DNA from 2 places in the Hathewaya limosa genome. Region 1 is predicted to be linked to the other one. Evidence: predicted binding sites of a transcription regulator. Region 1 holds the regulator's gene; the other holds the start of a gene.
What was found. The regulator HrcA, encoded in region 1, represses chaperone genes, less so after heat shock. The targets are predictions, from matches to a motif close to TGTTAGCACTCNNNNNNNNNGAGTGCTAACA.
Positions count from the first base shown of each region.

Region 2: the regulator HrcA is predicted to act here: its motif matches at 4,641-4,671, upstream of groES (co-chaperone GroES).

Region 1 is NZ_JAUSWN010000004.1:18,235-27,190, reverse strand. It holds gene QOZ93_RS03160 (hypothetical protein) at 1-648, opposite strand, end outside; gene QOZ93_RS03155 (ABC-2 transporter permease) at 664-1,494, opposite strand; gene QOZ93_RS03150 (ABC transporter ATP-binding protein) at 1,481-2,179, opposite strand; gene dnaJ (molecular chaperone DnaJ) at 2,318-3,466, opposite strand; gene dnaK (molecular chaperone DnaK) at 3,633-5,483, opposite strand; gene grpE (nucleotide exchange factor GrpE) at 5,573-6,208, opposite strand; gene hrcA (heat-inducible transcriptional repressor HrcA) at 6,246-7,292, opposite strand; gene hemW (radical SAM family heme chaperone HemW) at 7,480-8,601, opposite strand; gene lepA (translation elongation factor 4) at 8,622-8,956, opposite strand, start outside.
Region 2 is NZ_JAUSWN010000001.1:165,877-174,832, reverse strand. It holds gene guaA (glutamine-hydrolyzing GMP synthase) at 1-797, opposite strand, end outside; gene guaB (IMP dehydrogenase) at 824-2,278, opposite strand; purine riboswitch at 2,407-2,504, opposite strand; gene groL (chaperonin GroEL) at 2,609-4,243, opposite strand; gene groES (co-chaperone GroES) at 4,287-4,571, opposite strand; gene QOZ93_RS14045 (TIGR01906 family membrane protein) at 4,932-5,597, shown strand; gene QOZ93_RS00760 (DNA-3-methyladenine glycosylase family protein) at 5,617-6,501, opposite strand; gene gltA (NADPH-dependent glutamate synthase) at 6,646-8,037, opposite strand; gene QOZ93_RS00750 (sulfide/dihydroorotate dehydrogenase-like FAD/NAD-binding protein) at 8,037-8,906, opposite strand.

The DNA.
Region 1 (8,956 bases):
TATAACTTCTTTATTGATTTCTATTACTTTTTCTTTATTAAATTCTTCTTTTTTTAAATCTATAGTACCACAAACTAACACTGTATTACATTTTTCATTGCTCCACTTTTGTAAATCAATTACGACTTTAACTTTGTCTTTATAAGGTTTACTATAAACAGAAATAACATTATCATTCTGTTCTATTAAGTTTAAAGGTATACAAAACTTTTTTAATTTGTTCTTAATTTTATCTCTATAATATACTTTTAAGAATCGTTTAACATTGCTAGTTACACTATCATTCCTTTGAATACATACATATAATTTCATTTTTTCATCTTCATAAAGATTTTCTCTTAAAATATCTACTAAACTCCCTCTAAAAAATTGTTTATCTTTTAAATCCTCTTCATTTAATCCAGTATTTTTAGATTCACATTTTACATTCTTTGTCTTTTCTCCATCTTTAGAAATTATTATTTTTTTCATTTTATATTTGTTATAAGGAAACTTATATACAATTTTATCATTTTCTAAAACACTTTTATTTCCACCTAAATCTTTAACTTTATAATTTAAATCTTCTTTAGGCATAATATTAAAACAATATATACCCATTATAACTACTGAAAATATTATAAATGTTATTGTCCAAATTTTTTTCATGGTTTCCTCTCCCCCTTATACATGTACCTTATTACATAATAAATAATAGTTTAATTTATAATTACAAATAATAAGAATTAAGGATAAAAATATATAATAAATTGCTGTTTCATTAGTAAAAAAATAAAGCTTTTCAGGAACTAACACATATAACAAACTAATACCAACCAATGATACTATACCTAGTATTAAACCTTTCCATCTAAAACTTCTCTCTAAAAGAACACAACTAAAGATTAAAAAAACTATAGTAATAATTATTAGTATATATACATTAAAATCTGTTATATTATATGGAAAAATATCTGATTGGTAACATCTTTGTGTAATTGCCTTTATAGGACTCATATCATAAAAAACTTCTTTAGATATCGAATTTTTTAAAATAATATTATCTATAAACAAGGTTCCTATATGAAGTGATAAATAAGTAGATCCTAATAAAAATATAGTACTAAATTTAGATAAAATAATTTTATGTCTTGATATAGGAAGTGTAAGTAAAGTATAGATAGTCTTATTATTACCTATCCATTCTCTAAGCCATATAATAATTGCATACAAAAAAATCACTAAAATACCTAAACATATAAACATCTTTAAACGATCATCTTTACTAACAATTTCAAATAAACTTATTCCTCCTCTGTCAGCAAGAAAAGTTTTAATGGTTTTTCCCTCATCTAAAAACATCTTTATCTCACTATTAATATTTGTTATTCCATCTTTTATAATAAGTAGATGACCTAAAAATGATAGAATAAAGAATGGTATTACTATTTTTAGACTTTTATAAATCTCGTGATTTAATAAGTACCAAAATTTATTTTCCTTATTTTTCTCCATTTTTATATACCTCCCTTAACTTATCCTCTATAGATAATCCTTGGTTCTCTTTTAATTCTTCCACATTAAACTTAGATATTAATTTTCCGTTTTCTATAAGTACTACTTCATCTGCTAAATGTTCTATTTCTTTTATTTCATGAGTAGTTAAAAGTATCGCCATGTTATCATTCATTAATCTAATCATAGATTTTATAAAATCTTCTCTTGTAAAAATATCAATTCCTGAAAAAGGCTCATCCATTAATAAATATTTAGGATTTTGACAAAATCCAATTATAAGCTTTACTCTAGCTATATTTCCTTTAGACAAATGTGATATTTTTTTAAGGTCATCTAAATTAAACTCTTTTAACATTTTCTCTGCCTTTTCCATATCCCAATTTTTATAAAATGTATTCATATACTGAAATAGTTCTTTTATAGTCATAAAAGAATAATGACAACTTATATCAGGTATTAAAGAAATTTTATCATATTGCTTATAATTTAATTTTTCCCCATCTATTAATATTTCTCCAGAACTTAGTCTTTGAAGACCCATAATAACTTTCATTATGGTTGATTTACCTGCTCCATTCAAACCCAAAAGAGCAGTTATTTTTCCTTTCTCAATATTAAAACTTATGTCATCCAAAGCTTTAACTTTTTTAAACCTTTTTACTGCATTTTTAACCTCAATCATTTTTTCCCTTTTCCTCCTTATGTATTAATGTATTAATACACTTTAAGTGTATTATAGCATTGATACACTTTTAATACAATAAGTTTTCAAAATAAATAAAAAATAGCAAAAAGACTTTATCTTTTTGCTATTTTTTATTTATTTCTTTAAATTCTTTTTAAAAAAGCCCTTATGTTCCTCTTGTTGAGGTTCTATTTCACCTGATGCCTCCATAAATTGAAGAATAGCTTGTTTTTGTTTTTCGTTAATCTTTTTAGGTATATCAACTACTACTTTAACAAATTGATCTCCTCTACCTGTACCATTTACCCTTGGTACACCTTTTCCTCTTAATCTAAACACTGTATTAGATTGTGTGCCCGAAGGAACCTTGTATACAACTTCTCCATCTACTGTAGGAACCTTAAGTTCCGCACCTAGAATAGCTTTAGATACACTAATATGTTCCTCCATATAAATATCATTTCCTCTTCTTTCAAAAAGCTTATGAGGAGCTACTCTTAAGTTAATATATAAATCACCTGATGGACCTTTGTTACTTCCTGGTTCACCTTGTCCTCTTATAGGTATAATGTTACCATTATCAACACCTGCTGGAACTTTCACCTTTATAGATTTTCTCTTTTTAATTTTACCTGTACCATGACAACTAGAGCAAGGATTTTCTATAATTGTTCCTAATCCTCTACATTTATCACAAGTAGTTTGAGTTGAAAATGCTCCAAAAGCTGTTCTTCTTTGCATTGTTATTCTACCTGTTCCATTACATCTATCGCATGTCTTTGGAGATGTTCCTGGTTTTGCACCTGTTCCATTACAAGTTTCACAATTTTCATGTTTATTTACTACTATTTCTTTTTCACAACCAAACACTGCTTCTTCAAAACTTAAATTTAAAGTTGTTTCTATATCTGCACCTTTTCTTGGTGCATTAGGATTAGCTCTGCCACTTGAACCGAATCCTCCAAATCCACCTGAAAATCCACCACCAAATATATCTCCAAATATGTCTCCTAAATCTGAAAAATCAAATCCTGCTCCATTAAATCCACCATCAAATCCTGCTCCAAAATCAGCCGTACCATATTGATCATATCTAGCTTTTTTTTCTGGATCTGAAAGTACTTGATATGCTTCATTTATCTCTTTAAATTTTTCTTCTGCCTCTTTATTATCTGGATTTCTATCTGGATGGTATTTTAAAGCAAGCTTTTTAAAGGCCCTTTTGATATCTGGCTCACTAGCTCCTTTTTCTATGCCTAAAATCTCATAGTAATCTTTTGCCATGCTTATTTTCACCACCTAATACTAATAGAATAAATTTCAATCTTTAATATTATATCTTATACTACATATAATTAACAACAACATTTTATACTAAATATTATTTTTTACTAAAATCAAGGGAGGGTTATTACCCATCCCTTGATCTTTTATCTTAAATTTTTAAATACTATTCTTTATCTTTAACTTCAAAATCAGCATCTACTACATTATCATCTTGTGATGCACTATTAGTAGTGTTTTCTGCTCCTTGAGCTCCTTCAGCATTAGGTGCTCCTTGTGGATTAGCTTCTTGATACATTTTAGATGAAATTGCATAGAATTCTTGAGTTAATTCTTCAGTAGCTTTTTTAATAGCTTCTAAATCTTCTCCCTCTTTAACTTTCTTTAATGCTTCTAACTTTTCTTCAACTTTAGCCTTATCTTCTGGAGATACCTTATCTTCTAACTCTTTTAAAGTTTTCTCTGTTTGATAAGCTATTTGATCTGCATTATTTTTAACTTCTATACCTTCTTTTCTTTTCTTATCTGCCTCTTCAAATTTCTTAGCTTCTTCTACCGCCTTATTAATTTCATCATCTGAAAGATTTGTTGAAGCTGTAATAGTAATATTAGCTTCTTTACCAGTTCCCTTATCTTTTGCAGATACATTAACAATACCATTAGCATCTATATCAAAAGTAACTTCTATTTGAGGAATTCCTCTTGGAGCTGGAGCTATACCTGATAAAGTAAATCTTCCTAATGTTTTGTTGTCTGCAGCCATTTGTCTTTCACCTTGAACTACGTGAATTTCAACTGATGTTTGACCATCTGCTGCTGTTGAGAATATTTGGCTCTTTTTAGCTGGTATAGTTGAGTTTCTTTCAATTAATGGAGTAGCAACTCCACCTAAAGTTTCAATACCTAATGTAAGTGGAGTAACATCTAGAAGTAATACATCTTTAACTTCTCCTGTTAGTACACCTGCTTGTATTGCTGCACCTGATGCAACACATTCGTCTGGATTTACTCCTTTTGATGGTTCTTTTCCTGTAAAGCTTTTAACTGCTTCTTGAACTGCTGGAATTCTTGTTGAACCACCTACTAAGATAATTTTATCTACTTCATTAATATTTAAGTTTGCGTCACTTAATGCCTTTTTAATTGGTTCTATTGTTCTTTGAACTAAATCACTTGTTAATTCATTAAATTTAGCTCTTGTAATATCCATATCTATATGTTTTGGACCTGTTGCATCAGCTGTAATAAATGGTAAATTTATATTTGTTTGAGTTGATGAAGATAACTCTATTTTAGCTTTTTCTGCAGCTTCTTTTAATCTTTGAAGTGCCATTTTATCATTTCTTAAATCTATTCCATTTTCAGCTTTAAATGTTTCTGCTATATAGTCCATAACTTTTTGGTCAAAGTCATCTCCACCTAATTTAGTATCACCATTAGTAGCTAATACTTCAAATACACCGTCACCTAGTTCAAGTATAGATACATCAAAAGTACCTCCACCTAAATCATAAACTAAGATTTTTTGGTTAGAATCCATTTTATCTAATCCATAAGCAAGAGATGCAGCTGTTGGCTCATTTATAATTCTTCTTACATTTAAACCAGCAATTTTACCAGCATCTTTAGTTGCTTGTCTTTGGCTATCATTAAAATAAGCTGGAACTGTAATAACTGCCTCTGTTACAGTTTCTCCTAAATACGCTTCAGCATCTGCTTTTAATTTTTGTAATATCATAGCTGAAATTTCTTGTGAAGTATAGTCTTTTCCATCTATTGTTGTTTTATGATCTGTACCCATATATCTTTTAATTGAGATTATTGTTTTATCTGGATTTGTAATTGCCTGTCTTTTTGCAACTTGCCCTACAAGTCTTGATCCATCTGCTTGGAAAGAAACAACTGATGGAGTTGTTCTAGCACCCTCTGAACTAGGGATTACTACTGGATCTCCTCCTTCCATAACTGCCACACATGAATTTGTTGTACCTAAATCAATACCTATTATTTTAGCCATTATATTGTACCTCCTAATATTACGAAATTTTATTTATTCTTAATGATTTGTTATTTACATTTAAGTATTTTTAATAAGTTGAAAACTTTTTAGTTAGCAACTTGAACCATGCTATATCTTAAAACTTTATCTCCTCTTTTATATCCCTTTTGGAATACTTGAACTATTTCATTTTTACCATAGGCATCATCCTCTAAATGCATAACTGCATTATGCAAATTAGGATTAAATTCACCATCTGTACAGATTTCTTCTATTTCTAGTTTTTCAAGAGCGGTAATAAAGCCTTTTATTGTCATCTCTATTCCTTGTTTAAGCTCATCTACAGAACCATCAGCTTCAATAGCTCTTTCCAAATTGTCAAGAACCGGTAAAAACTCTTTTAATATTTTCTCACATGAAGTATTAAATATTTCTTCTTTTTCCTTAGCTGTTCTATTTCTATAGTTTTCATACTCTGAAACAAGATTTGTATATTTTTCTTCTACAGCATTTAATTTATTAGATGAAAGCTTATTTTCTTCTTTTAGTGTTTCATTTTCCTCTTTAAGAGCATCTAATTGCTTTTGTAATAACTCTTTCTCATCTAATACTATAACCTTTTCATCCTGTAAGTCACTATTTTCCTTATTGTCATCATCTTCTACTTCTATTTTTTCTTCTACCTCTTCATTAAGTTCAGTAGAATCTTTAATTATATTTTCTTCATTGTTATTTCTAGTCAAAACGCCACTCCTCCCATTCATATCTTTCTATAAGAAGTTACTTACCATATATTTGTAATATATTAAAATTTAATTCTTTTATTAAACTGTTTATTGAAGAAATAACTTTATTATAGTTCATTCTTGTTGGACCTATTACTCCTATGGCACCTAAAGGTTTATCTCTAAAACCATATATTGCAGTTATAATACTATATTCTCTAGCATTAGTTAAGCTATTTTCAACTCCAATATTAATTTTAATGCCTTCTTCATTACTTTTTTTGCTTTCTTCCTCTCCAAGTATAAGTCTTAAATTTTCCTCATTGTTAATAAACTCAAAAAACTCTCTTGCTTTTTCTATATTACTATACTCTGGATATTTAAGTATATTAGTAGTTCCTTCTGCATATACTTCTGAAGTTTCCATATTTTTTAGACTTTTATAAAGCGTAGGTATTAATGCATTAAATATATCATCATACCCTTTTAAATCATCTCTTAGATTATTAATAACTTCTAAATCTATATCCTCAACGCTTAAATTAATAAGTCTTGAATTAATTAATTTATTTAATTTTAAAAGTATGTTTTCTTCAATTGGTTTCTCAATTTTAATTACATCATTTTTAATCATTCCATTATTAGTTATGATTACTACTAGTATGGTATGAGTATCTATGCTAATTAATTGAATCTGCTTTAAGGAACTCCGTTTTAAAGATGGAGTTTTTACTATACAAGCTAAATTTGTTAATTCTGATAAAATTCTTGTTGCTTCATTAACAACCTTATCTAATTCATATAATGCTGAACCCAATAATTTATTTTTAATAAAAAATTGTTCTTCCTGCGACAGATCTGTTAATTGCATTAATTTATCAACATATAGCCTATAGCCTCGGTCCGATGGAATTCTCCCTGATGAACTGTGAAGTTGTTCTAAATATCCCAGTTCCTCTAAATCAGCCATTTCATTTCTTATAGTTGCAGAACTAACACCTAAATCATATTTTTTAGCAATAGTTCTAGACCCAACAGGTTCACCTGTTTGAACGTAATCTCTAATTATGGCTTCAAGAATTTTTATTTTCCTATCATCCATGACTATCACCTCTTTATTAGCACTCATCATCATTGAGTGCTAATGACTATGTTTTAAAAATAACATCATAAAAAGTATTTGTCAAACCTCTTAAATGTACCTTATGTTATAATTAAAGTATAAATTCAATTTTATCTTGACTTTTCTTCTATTTACTACTTATTTCTCTTGTTTACTTCTCAACCTATTAATCCAAAATAAAATCGGCCATTACCACATTAGATAATTCAATGCCTCTCTTAGTTAATCTTAAATATTGTTTATCTTCTTCTAATAAATTTAATCTTTTATATTTATCAATAACTTCCTTATATACATCTTCTATATACATCTTAAAATTCTCATAAAACTTTTCTTTATTAACACCTTTTATTTTTCTAAGTCCCATAAACATAAACTCTTCCATAGAATCTTTTTTAGTATTTTTATGTTCTTCTATAATAGGATACCTATTTTGTCTTAAACATTCCATATACTCTTTAATATTATGAGTGTTCTCTCTTCTAGTTTGATTTAAAAATGAATGTGCTCCAAGTCCACATCCTACATATTCCTTTAAATCCCAATATACTATATTATGCAAACATTCCTTATTAGGTTTAGAAAAATTCGAAATTTCATACTGAAAATAAGAATTTTTCTTTAAACTTTCTAAAATATAATTATACATTTCCCTTTCTTCTTCTTCCGTAGGCAGAGATTTTCTATCTTCATATAATTTATAAAAGGGTGTACCTTCTTCTACAATCAAACTATATGCTGAAATATGCTCTGGATTCAATTTGATAACCTTTTCCAAAGTATCCTTTAAATCATCTATTTTTTGATTAGGCAGTCCAAACATTATATCTATATTTATATTATTAAATCCTTCATTTCTTGCCATATTGAAAGACTTCAAAAACTCATCTGCATCATGAATTCTACCTAAGATTTTTAAGAGTCCATTATCAAAACTTTGAAGGCCTATACTTAATCTATTTACACCCATTGCTTTCAAAATTCTAAGTTTTTCCTCTGTAAAAGTACCTGGGTTACCTTCACAAGAAAATTCTACATCCTCTGTCAATTTTAATTTTCCTATTACTTTACTTAGTTTATTCAAATTTTTTATATTTAAAAAGGTGGGAGTTCCCCCACCTATATAAACTGTTTTAAATATATTGTCTTTGTATAAAAGTAATTCAGAAGAAAGAGCTTCAATGTAATCATCCATAAACTCTTCCCTATGGACAAAGGACGTAAAATCACAATATAGGCATTTCTGTTTACAAAAAGGTATATGAATATATAGTGATTTTTCCTTCATATTAATTTCTCCTTTAATTCTTAATCATCAGTTTTTAATACTGCCATAAATGCTTCTTGTGGAACATCTACACTTCCTAATTGTCTCATTCTCTTTTTACCTTTTTTCTGCTTTTCAAGAAGTTTTCTCTTTCTTGAAATGTCTCCACCATAACATTTTGCAAGTACATCTTTTCTCATAGCCTTTATAGTTTCTCTAGCTATAATTTTACTTCCTACAGTAGCCTGAATAGGAATTTCAAATAATTGTCTAGGAATTAAATCTTTTAATTTTTCTGCAATCATTCTTCCTCTTGCATATGCTCTCTCTTCTGGAACGATTAATGATAATGCATCAACTTTTTCTTTATTTAAAA
Region 2 (8,956 bases), on a different contig from region 1:
AATATATTCTCAACTTGATCTCCTTCATCTTTTCTAAGTAAACCATGATCTACAAATACACAAGTTAATTGTTTTCCTATAGCTTTATGAACAAGTACTGCTGCTACAGATGAATCAACTCCACCTGATAATGCACAAAGTACTTTTTTATCTCCAACTATTTCTTTTATTTCTTTAACCTTTTCTTCTATAAATGAAGACATTGACCATTCTCCAGCAACCTCACATACGTTGAATAGGAAGTTAGTTATCATTTGTCTTCCAAATAAAGTATGTTCAACTTCTGGATGGAATTGAACTCCATATAATTTTCTATCTTCATTCTCAAAAGCAGCTACCGGACATTGAGATGTTGTCCCTGTAATTTCAAATCCTTCTGGTACTGCTGATATATAGTCAGTATGACTCATCCAACATTGTTTGTCTTTTGTATCTTTGAAGATTAAAGAATTTGTATTTAAATCAACATCAGTTTTTCCATACTCTCTAACTGTAGCTGTACTAACTTTACCACCTAAAGTATAAGACATTAATTGAGCCCCATAACAAATACCTAATACAGGAATTCCTAACTCAAAAATTTCTTTATCAACCCTTGGTGAACCATCTTCATATACACTATTAGGTCCACCTGTAAAAATTATTCCTTTTGGTTGTTTTGCCCTTACTTCTTCTACTGTAACTGTATATGGCACAATCTCACAATAAACATGATTTTCTCTAACTCTTCTGCCTATAAGTTGTTTATATTGTCCCCCAAAGTCTATTATCAAAATTAATTCTTTATTATTTGCCACTTAGTTTTCCTCCATTTCAACATTAATTATAGTTTCACACTATAATTTGGTGCTTCTTTTGTAATATTTATATCATGTGGATGACTTTCTCTTAATCCTGCTGAGCTTTGTACTACAAATCTAGCACTTTCACATAGAGTATTAATGTCTTTTGAGCCCAAATATCCCATTCCTGAACGTATTCCACCTAGTAATTGATATATAGTATCTGTTACACTTCCCTTAAATGGAATTCTTCCTTCTACACCTTCTGGAACTAATTTCTTGTTTCCTTCTTGGAAATATCTATCTTTACTTCCACAAGCCATAGCTCCTAAAGATCCCATGCCTCTATATACCTTATAGCTTCTTCCTTGGTATATTTCTACTTCTCCTGGAGCTTCTTCACATCCTGCAAATAATGAACCCATCATACAAACTTGAGCTCCTCCTGCCAATGCTTTTACAATATCACCAGAATATTTCAATCCACCATCAGCTATAATCGGTACTCCATATTTTTTAGCTTCTTCCGCACAATCCATAACTGCTGTTAATTGTGGCACACCTACACCTGCAACTACCCTTGTAGTACAAATTGATCCAGGTCCAATACCTACTTTGACACAATCAGCACCAGCCTCAATTAAATCTCTTGTTGCTTCAGGAGTTGCAATATTTCCTGCAATAACTTGTAACTCCGGATAGTTTTCTTTTATTTTTTTAACACCTTCAAGAACTCCTCTTGAATGTCCATGTGCTGTATCTAGAACAACTACATCTACGCCAACTTTAACAAGTGCAGAAACTCTTTCTAACATATCACTTGTGATTCCTACTGCGGCACCACAAAGTAGTCTGCCTCTTTCATCCTTAGCTGAATTAGGATATAAAATACTCTTCTGAATATCTTTTATAGTAATTAATCCAACTAAATTATTTTCTTTGTCTACTAGTGGTAATTTCTCTATTTTGTGCTTTTGAAGAATCTTCTTAGCTTCATCTATAGCAGTTCCCTCTGGAGCTGTAATTAAATTTTCACTAGTCATAACTTCTTTAATTGCCTTACTATAATCTGTTTCATAAACAATATCTCTATTCGTTATTATTCCTACAAGTTTTCCTTCAACTGTTACAGGAATACCTGAAATTCTATATTTCTTCATTAATCTTAGAGCATCTTCAATTTTGTCTTCTGGTGAAAGATAGAATGGATTAGTTATTACTCCATTTTCTTGTCTTTTAACAGTATCTACTTCAGCAGCTTGGGCCTCAATAGACATATTCTTATGTATTATGCCTATACCACCTTCTCTAGCCATAGCAATTGCCATTTTAGACTCAGTAACAGTATCCATCCCTGCACTCATTAAAGGAATATTTAATTTAATTTTTTTTGTAAGATTAGTTTTTAATGAAACCTCTCTTGGTAAAACCTCTGATTTATTTGGAACTAATAGTACATCATCAAAAGTAAATGCTTGTTTTAAAATTATTGCCATTGTTTCGACCTCCCTTTATATCATTGCCATTTTTCTTTTTTTAACTACAAAAAAAGTACACCTATTAAGGCTATAACATATCACATTTCATATGCAACACACTATAAAAAGAGCCAATAGCTATACAGTAAACTAAATGCTCTTTCCATAGTTAGAAATTTTCGGTTTCTTGTAGAGACTCCCCACCATATTAAAGGATTATATGAAAAGATTTATGCAATTTTTCTAAAATAATTATTAATATTTATTCTATTTAAAGTTTATACATTTGTCAATGTATTTTTTGCAAAAAAAAGAGTTTTGCATAGCAAAACTCTTTTAAGGTATATATTAATACATACCACCCATACCCATTCCATCCATACCTGGAGCCATTGGAGCTGCTGGTTGTTTTTCTGGAATATCAACTACTGCAGCTTCTGTTGTTAAGAATGTTGAAGCTACTGAAGAAGCATTTTGTAATGCTGATCTTGTAACCTTAGTTGGATCAACAATACCTGATTTTATCATATCTACGTACTCTTCATTATAAGCATCAAATCCTACGCCTTCATTACTTGCTTTAACTTTATCTATTATTACTGAACCTTCTAATCCAGCATTCTTAGCTATTTGTCTAACTGGTTCTTCTAATGCTCTTACTATAATATTTATACCAACTTGAACATCACTGTTTTTGTGAGTTAATTTTGATACTTGATTTATAGCATTAACATATGCTGTTCCACCACCTGGAACAATACCTTCTTCTACTGCCGCTCTTGTAGCTGCTAAAGCATCTTCAATTCTAAGTTTTCTTTCTTTTAGTTCTGTTTCAGTAGCAGCACCAACTTTAATTACAGCTACACCACCTGCTAATTTAGCAAGTCTTTCTTGTAATTTTTCTCTATCGAAATCAGATGTTGTTTCTTCGATTTGAGCTCTTAATTGAGTAACTCTATTTTTGATTTCTTCTTTACTTCCTTTACCATTTACGATAGTAGTAGTATCTTTAGATACTTTAATACTTTCAGCTCTTCCTAACATATCTATAGTTACATCTTTTAAATCTCTTCCTAAATCTTCTGAAACTACTTCTCCACCTGTTAGGATAGCTATATCATTTAACATTTCTTTTCTTCTATCACCGAATCCTGGAGCTTTAACAGCTACACAAGTAAATGTTCCTCTTAATCTATTTACAACTAATGTTGCTAAAGCTTCACCTTCAACATCATCAGCAATTATAAGAAGTTTCTTTCCTTGTTGAACTATTTGTTCTAAAATTGGTAATAATTCTTGAATATTAGAAACTTTTTTATCTGTAATTAATATATATGCATCTTCAAGAATAGCTTCCATCTTTTCAGTATCTGTAGCCATATATGGACTTAAGTATCCTCTATCAAATTGCATACCTTCAACAACACTTAATTCAGTTCCCATAGTCTTTGATTCTTCTATGCTTATAACACCTTCATTGCCTACTCTTTCCATAGCATCAGCAATTAATTTACCTATTTCTTCGTCTGCTGCTGAAATAGCTGCAACTCTTGCTATATCTTCTTTACCATTAACTGGTTTAGATAATTTTTTAATTTCTTCAACAGTCGTATCAACTGCCATTTTTATACCTTCTCTTATTAGCATTGGATTTGCACCAGCTGTTACATTTTTTAGACCTTCTCTTATAATAGCTTGTGCTAATAAAGTAGCTGTTGTAGTACCATCCCCTGCTACATCATTAGTTTTTGTTGCAACTTCTTTAACAAGTTGAGCTCCCATATTTTCATATGGATCCTCTAATTCTATTTCTCTAGCTATACTTACACCATCATTAGTAATTAGTGGTGCTCCAAATTTTTTATCTAAAACTACGTTTCTTCCTTTTGGTCCAAGTGTTACCTTTACAGTATTAGCTAATTTATCAACACCTTTTTGCATTGATCTTCTAGCTTCTTCATTAAATAATATTGTCTTTGCCATTATCAAAACCTCCTATTTATTAAACTTTTTAGGATTAATTCTATTATTCTACTACTGCTAATATTTCTGATTGACTTATAATTATATATTCTTGACCTTCAAATTTAATTTCATTTCCTGAATATTTGGAGAATAATACTTTATCTCCAACTTTTAATTCCATTTTAACTTCTTTACCATCTACTATTCCGCCAGGTCCTACTGCTATTACTTCAGCTTCTTGAGGTTTTTCTTTTGAAGCCCCTGTTAAAACAATACCGCTTTTAGTAGTTTCCTCTGCTTCTAATCTTTTAATAACAACTCTGTCACCAAGTGGTCTTATACTCATTTTAAACCCTCCTTAATCAAATCGTTTATATTTATATTTATAACTTAGTAATTTTTATTAGTATCTCTTTGTTAGCACTCATTGATTTAGAGTGCTAATACAATTATTATAGTAATTAATACTAATATTAATATCAACTATGATACTGTTTTAAAATAGACCGTTATCAATAATTTTTTATCAATATTTAAATTTATAAGTATAAATCTTAATATTTCTTTATTTTACTATTATATACTATTTTTAAATGGAATATAAGATATTTTTGTCTTTTTATTCTATTTAAAATGATTATAATATAATAAAAAGACAAAATTAACTCAACTTTATTAATAATCATACTTTTACGAGGTACTTACAATGACTAATTCTAAATTATCAATTAATAAAATATTTACTATTAGAAATATTATTTTTTATTCATCTTTTATATACTGTCTTATAACTTTTAGTATAAATATTACATTACTTTTTAAAAACATATATTATTTTGATATTAAATTTTTAAATCTTGAAAATTTATCTTCTTTATCCTATGAACAATTAAAACATAATTATAACTATCTAATAAATTTTTTATATAGTACTACATATAATTTTAAAATGCCTTATTTTATATCTTCACAAGAAGGAACCACTCATTTTTTTGAAGTAAGAAATGTTATACAAAATATGAATTTAGGTATGTTTATTTTTCTTCCAATTACAATTTATAATTTTGCAAAAAAGTACAAACAAAAGGAATTCAAATTCATACGCAATTTTTCCGTTATTTCATTGATCATTCCCTTTGTTCTAACTATACCCATTTTAATTAATTTTAACTTTACCTTTAAAATTTTTCATAAAATCCTATTTAACAATAACTACTGGCTTTTTGATCCTATAAAAGATCCCGTAATAAATGTTCTTCCTGAAACTTTTTTCTTTCATGAAGGAATTTTTATATTATCAATTTTTTTATTATATTCTTTATTATTTTTTATGATTTACTCTATGAGTTTAAAAAAAAATCAAAAAAAATGAAAGTAAAATTTCTTATTTATTAAATATTAATTTTATTTTCTCTTGCATAATAAAATAAATATTGTTGTGCAAATCCAGAAAGTTCTCCAAACTTTTCTCTTGCAAATATTCGAATTTTAGGCAAAGATACTTCTGGGGCTAGGTAAAAGTATTGCATAGCCCTTTTTACCCATACATCAACTGGAAATGCAGAATATTTCTGCATAGAAAAAAGTATAATACAATCAGAAACTTTGGGACCTACACCGTTAAACTCTTGCATTTTTTTATGACATTCATCATCATTCATTTCTTTAATTTCTTCTAAATTCATTTCACCAGTATATATTTTATTTATAGTATCTTTTAAATACTTAGCTCTAAATCCTGTACTACACCCCTCTAATTCTTCTGTAGTAGCAATACTTAAGCTTTCAAGACTAGGAAACGTATAATAGGTTTTCTCTTTATATTCTAATTTTTCACCCCACTTCTCACTTATATTGCTTATTGCTTTTTTTATCATAGATATTCTATTATTGGCAGATATTATAAAGGATAGTGTTATTTCAAAAGGTTCTTGTTTTAAAATTCTTATTCCTTCTCCAAATTTAATTCCTTCTTTTAAAATAGGATCTTCTCTTAATATATCTTTTATCTTTCCGTAATCATTTTTTAAATCAAAATATTCTTCCCAAATATCATAAAATTCTTTTAAATTTGTATTATAAATAAGCATATTATTGTCTTTTTTATCCACTTCTATAACTTTTTCAAAGGCAACTCCAATATAACTTCCACTTTCAGTTTTGTTCCACCTAAAACATTGACCACACTCAAAAACATTATGTAGATCAAAATTTTTTATTTCTTTAACTATTACTCCATTTTCTATTACTTCTACTGATTCATAATCTCTATACATTTATCCTCTCTCCTAATATAACTATTTTTCACCTTGTATTTACTTATATTTTATCCCTTTACACAAAAAAATTCTCTATTTAAACAAAAATAGTTATCCTTAAATTTTTAAGGATAACTATTTTTATAAATATAATACTCAAATTTATTTACTTAACATCTCATCTATAGCATACGCTGCTTTCTTACCGGCTTCCATTGCCAATATAACTGTTGCCGCACCTGTAACAGCATCTCCACCAGCAAATACTTTTTCTCTTGAAGTCAATCCAGTTTCTTCATTAGCAACTATACATTTTCTTTTATTAATATCAAGACCTTTTGTAGTAGCTGGAATTAATGGATTTGGTGATGTACCTAAAGACATAATTACAGTATCTACATCTAAAATAAACTCAGAATTAGGAATTTCTACTGGTTTTCTTCTTCCAGATTCATCAGCTTCTCCAAGTTCCATTCTTACACATTTCATTCCTTTAACCCAACCATTTTCATCACTAATGATTTCCTTTGGATTAACTAAAAGGTCAAATGTAACGCCTTCTTCCTTAGCATGATGAACTTCTTCAACCCTCGCTGGTAATTCAGCTTCTGATCTTCTATAAACTATATGTGCTTCATCTGCACCCAATCTTAATGCTGTTCTTACAGCATCCATTGCAACATTACCACCACCAACAACTGCTACCTTATTTCCTACTTTTATTGGTGTATCATATCCCTCTTTAAATGCCTTCATTAAGTTTGTTCTTGTTAAGTATTCATTGGCTGAGAATACTCCATTTAAATTTTCTCCAGGGATACCCATAAATTTTGGAAGACCTGCACCAGAACCAACAAATACAGCATTAAATCCTTCATCTTCTAACAATTCATCTATTGTAATAGTTTTACCTATTATAACATTTGTCTCTATCTTAACACCTAATTTTTTAACATTTTCTACTTCATGCTTAACAACTGTATCTTTTGGTAATCTAAATTCTGGAATACCATAAACTAAAACTCCACCTGCTTCATGAAGTGCTTCAAATATTGTTACATCATATCCTTCTTTAGCAAGTTCACCTGCACAAGTCAATCCTGAAGGACCACTTCCTATAACAGCTACCTTTTTACCATTTTTCTCTTTTGTTTCACTAATATCAACATTATGTTCTCTTGTCCAATCTGCTACGAATCTTTCAAGTTTTCCTATAGCAATCGCTTCACCTTTTATACCTAGTACACATTTACTTTCACATTGTAGTTCTTGAGGACAAACTCTACCACAGACTGCAGGTAATGCACTATATTTAGCTATCACCTTAGCTGCTTCTTCAAATTCTCTATTCTTAACATGTTGGATAAATCCTGGAATATCTATACTTACAGGACATTTAGTGACACATCCTGGTTTTTTACAATTTAAACATCTAGAAGCTTCTTTTACAGCCTCTTCTTCAGTGTAACCTAAACATACTTCTTTAAAATTTCTTGCTCTTTCCTTTGGGTCTTGTTCTGAAATTGGAATTCTTTTCATTCTATCTACTGCCATTATTTCGCACCTCCTAAACCACAACCTGATCTTAAAGCATCATTATCTTCTTTTTCTTCAGCTCTATACATAGCTGATCTTCTCATTGCTTCATCAAAATTAACTTTATGACCATCAAATTCTGGACCATCTACACATGCAAATTTTGTTACCCCATCGACTGTTACTCTACAAGCTCCACACATGCCAGTTCCATCAACCATAATTGGATTTAAACTTACTATAGTTTTTATTCCTAACTTTTCTGTAGTTAGGCATACAAATTTCATCATAATCATAGGTCCTATTGCTACAACTACATCATATTTTTTCCCTTGATTATTAACCAATTCTTCTATTAAATTAGTTACTAGCCCTTTAAATCCATATGATCCATCATCTGTTGCTGGATATACGTTTCCTGCTACTGCTTTCATTTCTTCTTCCATTATTAATAGCTCTTTATTTTTAGCGCCTATAATAACATCTGCCTCTACTCCATGTTCATGTAACCATTTAACTTGTGGATACACTGGTGCTGTTCCTAATCCACCTGCTACAAATAATATTTTTTTATTTTTTAATTCTTCTATATCTTCACTTATAAATTCAGATGCTTGTCCAAGTGGACCAACAAAATCTTCAAAGTAATCTCCTTCTTTATAATCCATCATTCTCTTAGTTGAACATCCTATTGCTTGTACTACAATAGTCACTGTACCTTTTTCAGAATTATAATCACAAATTGTTAAAGGTATTCTTTCACCTTTTTCATCCATTTTAACTATAACAAATTGACCTGGCAAAGCTGATTTTGCTACTTTTGGAGCCTCAACATCCATTAAAAAGATCTGAGGAGCTAATTGTTTTCTTGCAACAATTTTAAACATTTTCATTCCTCCACACCTAAGTTTTTTAGTAAAAATTATAACCATTGATT